One region of the Microbacterium xanthum genome, then DNA from elsewhere that is predicted to be linked to it. Evidence: predicted binding sites of a transcription regulator. Region 1 holds the regulator's gene; the other holds the start of a gene.
The links. The regulator HrcA, encoded in region 1, represses chaperone genes, less so after heat shock. The targets are predictions, from matches to a motif close to TTNGCACTCGNNNNNNNCGAGTGCNAA.
Positions count from the first base shown of each region.

Region 2: groES (co-chaperone GroES) is a predicted target of HrcA. The motif match lies at 1,310-1,336, and genes of this name have one in related genera.

Region 1 covers NZ_JAWHUE010000004.1:4,984-9,397, reverse strand. The annotation lists gene RZO50_RS12350 (16S rRNA (uracil(1498)-N(3))-methyltransferase) at 1-442, opposite strand, end outside; gene dnaJ (molecular chaperone DnaJ) at 444-1,565, opposite strand; gene hrcA (heat-inducible transcriptional repressor HrcA) at 1,616-2,659, opposite strand; gene hemW (radical SAM family heme chaperone HemW) at 2,745-3,962, opposite strand; gene RZO50_RS12330 (DUF1990 family protein) at 3,982-4,414, opposite strand, start outside.
Region 2 covers NZ_JAWHUE010000002.1:435,137-439,550, forward strand. The annotation lists gene RZO50_RS07620 (Hsp70 family protein) at 1-1,100, opposite strand, end outside; gene groES (co-chaperone GroES) at 1,421-1,717, shown strand; gene rarD (EamA family transporter RarD) at 1,901-2,839, shown strand; gene RZO50_RS07635 (metal-sensitive transcriptional regulator) at 2,876-3,190, opposite strand; gene RZO50_RS07640 (heavy metal translocating P-type ATPase) at 3,187-4,414, opposite strand, start outside.

The DNA.
Region 1 (4,414 bases):
CGGGGATCCATGCGCGATGGGCCTGCTTCGCCGCCTCGCGGGCGATGGTCCGCCAACGGGCGCGCCCTTTCTCACGCTTGGCGCCCTCCCAGCGCGACACGCTCCGCGTGGCCTGCCAGGGAACGATCTCGTCTGCGCCGATCTCCGTCGCCGCCTGGACGGCCAACTCGTCGCGGTCGCCCTTGGCCAACGCCTGCACGAGCACCAGGCGCGGCTCGGCGGCGGGGACGTGGCGTCGCTCCTGAACCGTGATGACCACCCGGCCGGAGGAGACCTCCGCCGCCTCGCCCCTCAGCCATGTGCCGCGACCATCGCCGACGGTCACCTGCTCCCCCGCACGCAGACGACGCACCGCCGCCGCATGATGAGCCTCGCGGCCTTCGAGCACCACCTCATCGCCCTCGAGCCCTCCGCCGTCCTCGAGGACGAAGTGCAGCGCCACCTCAGCCGTTCCGGAGGCGATCGCGCAACTTCGCAAACAGGCCCTGATGGAACTGCGCGAGCTGAGGCGAGGGCGCCTTGGTGCGCTTGGCGAAGTCCTCGATGATGGCCCGTTCCTTGTGATCCAGCCGCGTGGGCGTGACCACATGGACGCCCACGCGCAGGTCCCCGCGTTGGCTGCCGCGAAGCGGAGTGATCCCGCGCCCCTTGATGGTCAGGACGTCTCCGGCCTGCACGCCCGGGCGGATCTCGAGTTCCACCGGTCCGTCGAGCGATTCGATCGTCGTCGATGTCCCGAGGATGGCATCGGGCATCGACACGTCGAGGGTCGCCAGCAGATCGTCGCCCTCTCGGCTGAAGGTCTCGTGGTCCTTGACGGTGACCTCGATGTAGAGGTCACCGTGGGGCCCGCCCGCCTGACCGACTTCTCCCGAGCCCGGCAGCTGCAGGCGCAGACCCGTCTCGACACCAGCGGGGATGTCGAGAGAGACCGTGCGACGCGCCCGCACACGACCCTGTCCCTGACATGCGGCGCAGGGGTACGGGATCGTCGTCCCGTAGCCCTGGCACACGCGACACGGCGCATTGGTGACGACATTGCCCAGCAGACTTCGCACCTGCTGCTGCACATGGCCGGACCCGTGACAGATGTCGCACGTGACCGGCTGGGTGTTCGGCTGGCAGCACGAGCCGTCGCACGTCTCGCACAGGACAGCGGTGTCGACCTCGATGTCGCGGTGGACGCCGAACACGACGTCGCCCAGGTCGAGGGTGACCCGCACGAGAGCGTCCTGGCCCCGTTCGCGGCGCGAGCGCGGCCTCGGCCCCCGCGCTCCCCCGCCGCCGCCGGCACCGAAGAAGGTCTCGAAGATGTCGCCGAAGGAACCGAAACCGGCGGCTCCGCCACCCCCGAACGGCGAGTCTCCACCCATGTCGTAGCGCGCGCGCTGGTCGGGGTCGCTCAGCACGTCGTAGGCGTGCGTCACCGACTTGAACCGCTCGGCGGCGTCCTCCCCCGGATTCACGTCCGGGTGAAGCTCGCGCGCGAGCCGCCGATAGGCCTTCTTGATCTCCTCCGGGCTCGCGTCCCGCGAGACACCCAGTACTTCGTAGTGGTCAGCCACGTTCGCCTCTCCCACCCGTGTCGCCACGGGTTCGTCTGTCGTCGGACGCCTCAGCGGGCGTTCTCGTCTTCGTCGAGCAGCCGCGACAGGTAGCGCGCCACAGCGCGCACCGACGCGAGATTGCTCGGATAGTCCATGCGTGTCGGCCCCAGCACACCCACACGGGCCCGAGTGCCGGGTGCGTCGTACTCACCGGCCACGACCGACGCCTCGGCCAGACCGAACGGTTCGTTCTCCCGTCCGATGCTCGCGGCCAGCCCGTGCTCGTCGGCGACCATCTCGCCCATCAGTCGCATCAGGGTCACCTGTTCCTCGATCGCCTCCAGGAGCGGGTAGATGCTGCCGCGGAAATCCGCCTCGCGGCGGGCGAGGTTCGCGGTCCCGGCCATGACCAGACGATCCTGCCGGAACTCGTCGAGTTCCTCGGCAACCACGCTCGCGATGAGGTCCACCACGGTGTCGTGCGGGGAGCGCGTCCCCGTCGCCACCGACGCCAGACGGTCGGCGATGGCCTGCGCGCCATCCCGGATCGAGCGGCCCACGATGAGGTCGGCCACCGTCGCGCGCATCCGGACGAGGTCTTCGGCGACGGGTTCGTGGGGAAGGAACAGCAGACGTTGCGAGACCCGGCCGGTGTCGGTGACCAGGACGACGAGCATGCGCCCGGCGTCCAGACCGACCAACTCCACATGGGACACGTGAGCCTGCGCGAAGGACGGGTACTGCACGATCGCGACTTGACCGGTCAACTGCGTCAAGGCGCGGACGGTGCGCACCATGAGGTCGTCGAGATCCCCGGGTGCCTCCAGGAAAGACATGATGGCCGTGCGCTGGGCCGGCGAGAGGGGCCGCACCTCCGACAGGTGGTCGACGAAGACGCGATACCCCTTGTCGGTCGGAACGCGGCCTGATGACGTATGCGGGGCGGTGATGAGGTCCTCGTCTTCGAGGAGCGCCATGTCGTTGCGGATGGTCGCCGCCGACACGCCGAACGCATGACGGTCGACGATCGATTTGCTGCCGACCGGTTCACGCGTTTCGACGTAGTCCTGCACGATCGCGCGCAGGACCTCCAGTCCGCGTGCGCTGACCATCGATCCTCCCGCGTACGTGTCCGGCTTCCCTGGCACTCGTCTCGAGTGAGTGCCAATTCTATCGTGCCCGACCCGGAGCGTGCGCTCAGTCGGTGAGAGCCCGCACGACGGCGTCGGCCAGCAGCCGCCCGCGCATCGTCAGGACGATCACCCCGGAGATCGCACGAGCGCCGTCGATGAGTCCGTCCGCGATGAGTGCGGGGACGGCCCCGCGCCGGTCCTCGGACACCTCAAGAATCGGCAGTCCCTCCCGGATGCGCGAGCGCAGAAGCACCTTCTCCAATGCCCGCGAGGCAGCGTCCGGCCGCTCGCGCCCCGCGGCGGGCGAGTCGCCCGCCGCCAGCCGTGCGGCGTAGGCGGCGGGATGCTTGACGTTCCACCAGCGCAGACCGGCGACGTGACTGTGCGCGCCGGGTCCGAATCCCCACCAGTCGGTGCCGCGCCAGTAGGCCAGATTGTGCAAGGACCGGTCGGCGTCGGTCCGTGCCCAGTTCGACACCTCGTACCATCCCAGCCCCGCCGCCGTCAGCATCGACTCCGCCATCTCGTACATGTCGGCCTGGAGGTCGTCATCGGGAGCCGGTACCTCACCCCGACGGATCTGCCGGGCGAGCTTGGTGCCCTCCTCGATGATCAGGGCGTACGCCGACACGTGATCAGGTTCGAGGGCCACGGCGGCTCCGAGCGAACGCTCCCAGTCCTCGAGTCGCTCCCCGGGCGCACCGTAGATGAGATCGACGCTCACCTTCAGGCCCGCGCTCCGCGCCGCCCGGACGGCGGTCTCGACGTTTTCCGGCCGGTGGGTGCGGTCCAACGCCGCCAGGACGTGCGGCACGGCGGACTGCATGCCGATCGACATCCGGGTGACGCCCGCATCGGCGAGCTCCGCCACCACGCGAGGAGTCACCGTGTCGGGGTTGGCTTCCACCGTCACCTCGGCACCGGGAGTCATACCGAAGGTGTCGCGCACCCCCGACAGCATCCGAGAGAGGTCGCCCGCAGGGAGGAGCGTCGGTGTCCCCCCGCCGAAGAACACCGTCGCCGCAGGACGCAGCGGCGCACGGACGGCGAGCACGCGTCCGGCGTGCTCGATCTCGCCGAGCAGCGTGTCGGCGTAGGTGTCCTGCCGTGCCCCCCGCAACTCGGAGGCCGTGTAGGTGTTGAAGTCGCAGTAGCCGCATCGAACCCGACAGAAAGGCACGTGCAGGTATACGCCGAACGCGGCGTCCGCATCGATGACGAGGTCTTTCGGCAGCATCCCATCCCGCGGCGCCGGATCACCCAGCGGCAGCGCGGCGCCCATCAGCGAGACCCCCCGCGAGTCACGCTGACGTCGTGTAGAGCGGCGAGATCGCGCGCAGGTAGCGGGTGAACAGTTCGCGGCGACGACGGCGCGTCAGCGCCGGACAGAGCCGGTACAGCAGAGAACGCGGCGCATCGAAGGCACGAACCGTGAACCACACCTCGTCGTTGTCGTACCACTCGACCATGAACGACTCCTCACCGCTGACCACGGACCCGCCCACGGTTCCCAGGGCGAACCCGGTCCTGCGCGGCTCCTCGACGGCGAAGATCACGCGGAGCTCCGCGTCGGCGCTCATACCGGCCACGCGACCGGAGAGGTGAATGGTGGTGCCGGCCCCGACGAACGGTGTGCCATCGGCGTCGAAGCGCTGATCGGCCTCGGTACGACTAGGGGCGATCGGGGCCCCCTCGGCGTCGAAACTCACGCCCGAGTACATCGGCCCGGGAGCC
Region 2 (4,414 bases), on a different contig from region 1:
AGACCGATGGTCGGCACCGCGGCAGGTGCAACGGCGCGCGCCGCGCCGAGCGCGATGGAGGACTTCGGATCGGCGTCGATCGCGATCGGACGGTCGAATCGCTCCGACAGCATCTGCGCGACCAGCGGAATCCGGGATGAGCCGCCGACGAGCAAAATGCTCTCGACATCGTCGGGCGCGAGGCCGGCGGTGTCGAGGGTGTCCTCGAGGGTGTCGGCGGTCCGCGCGACGGCCGGGGCGATCATGTCCTCGAACTCGGCGCGGGTCAACCGCACGCTCGACGCGCCGGTGGGCAGCAGGACCGGGATCGTGACGTCCGAGTCGAACGAGAGAGCTTCCTTGGCGTCGACGCATTCGCGGCGCAGCTGCGAGAGCGCCAGGCGGGTGTCCGTGTCGTCGGCCTGGAGATCGGCGGCGGTGACACCGGCGGTGCGCAGGACGTGCCGGAGCACCTCATCGTCGAAGTCGGCGCCGCCGAGGTTGTCGATTCCGGATGCGGTGCCGATCGGGGCGAATCCGCCCGCGTCGTCCTTTCGCAGGATGACGGAGTCGAACGTCCCGCCGCCCAGGTCGTAGACGGCGAGCGACCGTCCCGTTTCGAGCACCCTCCCGGCTTCGTACTGTCGGGCGGCGGCTTCCGGCTCGGTGATCAGCGAGACGTCGCCGACCTCGGCGCGTTCGAGAGCGCGACGCACCAATCCGATCCGGTGTCCGCCCCACCCGGTCGGGTGGGTGAGCATGACGGCGTCGGGCGAACCGCCCTCCCGCTGGATCACGGTCTCGATCACCGATGCGACGGTGTGGGCGTACAGCAGGTCGGAGGGCAGAGTGCGCCCACCGACCGACAACGGCACGTCGTCGCCGATGCTGCGCTTGAACTCGCGGATCAGCCGGTCCGGCTGGCTGATGCCGCGTCGCTCCGCGGCGTCACCGAACAGCAGGCCGTCGGTGGTGACGAACACCGACGACGGGGCGCTGTCGCTGCTGCGTCCGAGCGGAAAGCTGCGGGTGTCGAGTGTTCCGTCGGGCGCGGAGCGCGCCGTCGCGGCGGCCGTCCGGCTCGTTCCGACATCGATACCCAGAAAATACGCCGTTGCCATGATCCCCCCACGGATCGGGCGCGGACTGGCGAGAGCCCGTGTTAGTCCCAGTTGTTCCCAGTGCGGCAGACCGGTGTCGCGCCCGTGAGGCGAACGCCGTCGTCTGCATCCGATGCCAGGTCACCCAGCTGACCCGGTCTCGGTGGTGTCATCGTACACACATAGGAGGGGAGTCGACCAGGGCCTCGGTGATACCACTCGAGCGAAATCTGGCACTCGCGTTGCAAGAGTGCCAACGCTTCCCTAGACTTGCTGTTAGCACTCTCAGTCCGAGTTTGCTAACGAGTCTTGACGTCTCATAGGAAAGCAGAGGTAGACCCGTGTCGGTTTCCATCAAGCCGCTCGAGGACCGCATCGTCATCAAGCAGGTCGAGGCCGAGCAGACCACGTCCAGCGGTCTGGTCATCCCCGACACCGCCAAGGAGAAGCCCCAGGAGGGCGAGGTCGTGGCGGTCGGCCCCGGTCGTATCGATGACAACGGCAACCGCGTCCCGCTCGACGTCGCCGTCGGCGACCGCGTCATCTACAGCAAGTACGGTGGCACCGAAGTGAAGTTCGGTGTCGACGAGTACCTGGTGCTGTCGGCGCGTGACGTTCTGGCGGTCGTCGTCCGCTGAGACACCCGCGTAGACGGAGGGCCCGGATGCTTCGGCATCCGGGCCCTCCGTCCGTTCCGGGCCTGCCGGGGTGGCGTGCGGCCGTAGGATGAGCCGGTGAGTCCAGAGGTGTCGGGTCCGGTCCCCGACGACGCCACCGGGGAGGCTCCGCACCTCGGTGAGGACGCTGCGGCGACTGCCGGCGTGACGGTGGCCGATGAGCCGGCACGCGCCCGTGGCATCGGGGGGATCTCTGCATTCTCCGCCTATGTCATCTGGGGCTTTCTGCCGCTCTACTTCATCGCACTGGCGCCCACGGGACCATGGGAGGTCGTCGCGTGGCGCATCCTGCTGTCACTGGTGTTCTGCGCGATCCTGCTCACCGCCGCCCGCACGTGGCCGCGGCTGCGCGCCGTGCTGCGCTCGCCGCGCCTGGCGCTGTGGACGGTCGCCGCGGGCCTGCTCATCTATGTCAACTGGCAGGTGTTCGTCCTCGCGACGCTCACCGGCCACGTGATCGAGACGAGCTTGGGATACTTCATCAACCCGCTCTTCACCGTGCTGCTGGGCGTGGTCATCCTGCGGGAGCGATTGCGGCCGGCGCAGTGGGCGGCGGTGGCCGTCGCCGCCGTGGCGGTCGTGGTCATCGTGGTCGGCTACGGCGCGTTCCCCTGGATCGCGCTGGCGCTGACGGCCTCGTTCGGGCTCTACGGGCTCGTGAAGAAGCGGATCGGGCCCTCCGTCGACGCCGTGAGCGGTCTGACGCTGGAGTCCCTCTGGCTCGCTCCGGTCGCGGTGGTCCAGCTGACGCTGGTCGCGATGAGCACGGGTATCACGCTCGGCGCCGCCGGACCCGCGCACGCGGTCGTGCTGCTGCTCGCGGGGGTGGTGACCGCGACGCCGCTGCTGTTCTTCGCCGCGGGCGCGCGCCGCGTGCCGCTGACGCTGATCGGGCTGCTGCAGTTCGTCACCCCCATCCTGCAGTTCGCCATCGGGGTGTGGATCCTGCAGGAGCCGATGCCTCTCGAGCGCTGGATCGGATTCGCTCTCGTGTGGATCGCGCTCGCGGTGCTGTCGATCGACTCGGTGATCGCAGCGCGGGGGTCACGCCGAGCCGTCGCGGACGTCGCCGACCTCGCCTGAGCGCGCCCGCGTTCCTCGGTCCGCCGCTCGGCGGGCTCAGCGCACCAGGCGTGCGATCGCCTGCGACGCTTCGGCGAGCTTCGTCTCGGCTTCGACGCCGCCGGCGCGGGCGGCATCGACCACGCAGTGCCTCAGGTGATCGTCGAGCAGTCCCAGGGCGACCGTGTCCAGTGCGCTCGTGAGGGCGCTGATCTGGGTGAGGATGTCGATGCAGTACCGCTCATCCTCGACCATCGTGCGGATGCCGCGCGCCTGCCCCTCGATCCGCTTGAGACGGTTGAGATAGCGATCCTTGTCGGTGATGTAGCCATGGGCGTGGGACTCCTCGGTGTGCGAGGTGGTGTCGGTCATCGGAGCTCCTCGGGGACGGTGCTGCGGAAGCGGCGCAGCAGCAGGCTGTTGCCCACGACGAAGACGCTCGAGAACGCCATCGCCGCGCCGGCGATCATGGGGTTGAGCAGCCCGAGGGCTGCGAGCGGGATCGCGGCGGTGTTGTACGCGAAGGCCCAGAACAGGTTCGTCTTGATCGTGCGCAGCGTCGCCCGCGACAGCCGCAGGGCGTCCACCGCGGCGAGCAGGTCTCCGCGCACCAGGGTGAGGTCGGATGCGGCGATCGCGGCGTCCGTTCCGGTGCCCATCGCGATGCCGAGGTCGGCCTGCGCGAGGGCGGCGGCGTCGTTGACACCGTCCCCGACCATCGCCACCGTCCGACCCTGCTCCTGCTGTGCGCGGATCGCGGCGACCTTGTCGTGGGGGAGGACCTCGGCCACGACGAGGTCGATGCCGACCTGTGCCGCGACCCGACGAGCGACCTGCTCGCCGTCGCCGGTGAGCAGCATCGGTTCGAGCCCGAGAGCGCGCAGTCGGCTGACGGCCTCGGCGCTGGTGGCCTTGACGGTGTCCTCGAGCGTGATCGTGCCGCGGACCTCACCGTCCCACGCGACGAGCACGGTCGTGCGATCCGGGCCGCCCCCGGCGGGCGCGTCGATGCCCCAGGCCCGCAGCAACGCGTCGCGACCGACCAGGACGCGTCGCCCGTCGACCACGCCGGCGACCCCGGTGCCCGCGGTCCCCGTGAACGCCTCGACCGTGGGAAGCGTGCCGAATCGGGCACGCGCCGCCGAGGAGATCGCGCGTGCCAGCGGGTGCTCCGAGGCGTCCTCGACCGCTCCCGCCGCACGGAGGACCTCGTCCGCATCCGTGCCCGGGGTCGGCGTGACGTCCGTGACGGTCATGCGGCCGCTGGTGACGGTCCCGGTCTTGTCCAGGGCGATCGTGTCGACCGTGCGCGTGGATTCGAGCACCTCGGGCCCGGTGATGAGGATGCCCAGCTGCGCGCCGCGACCGGTGCCGACCATCAGGGCCGTCGGCGTCGCCAGGCCCAGTGCGCACGGGCAGGCGATGATGAGGACGGCGACCGCGGCGGTGAAGGCGGCCTGCACGGAGCCGCCGAACACGAGCCACGTGACCAGCGTTGCCAGCGCGACGGCGATGACGACGGGCACGAACACGGCAGAGACGCGGTCGGCGAGGCGCTGCACGTCGGCTTTGCGAGACTGGGCCTGCTCGACCAGG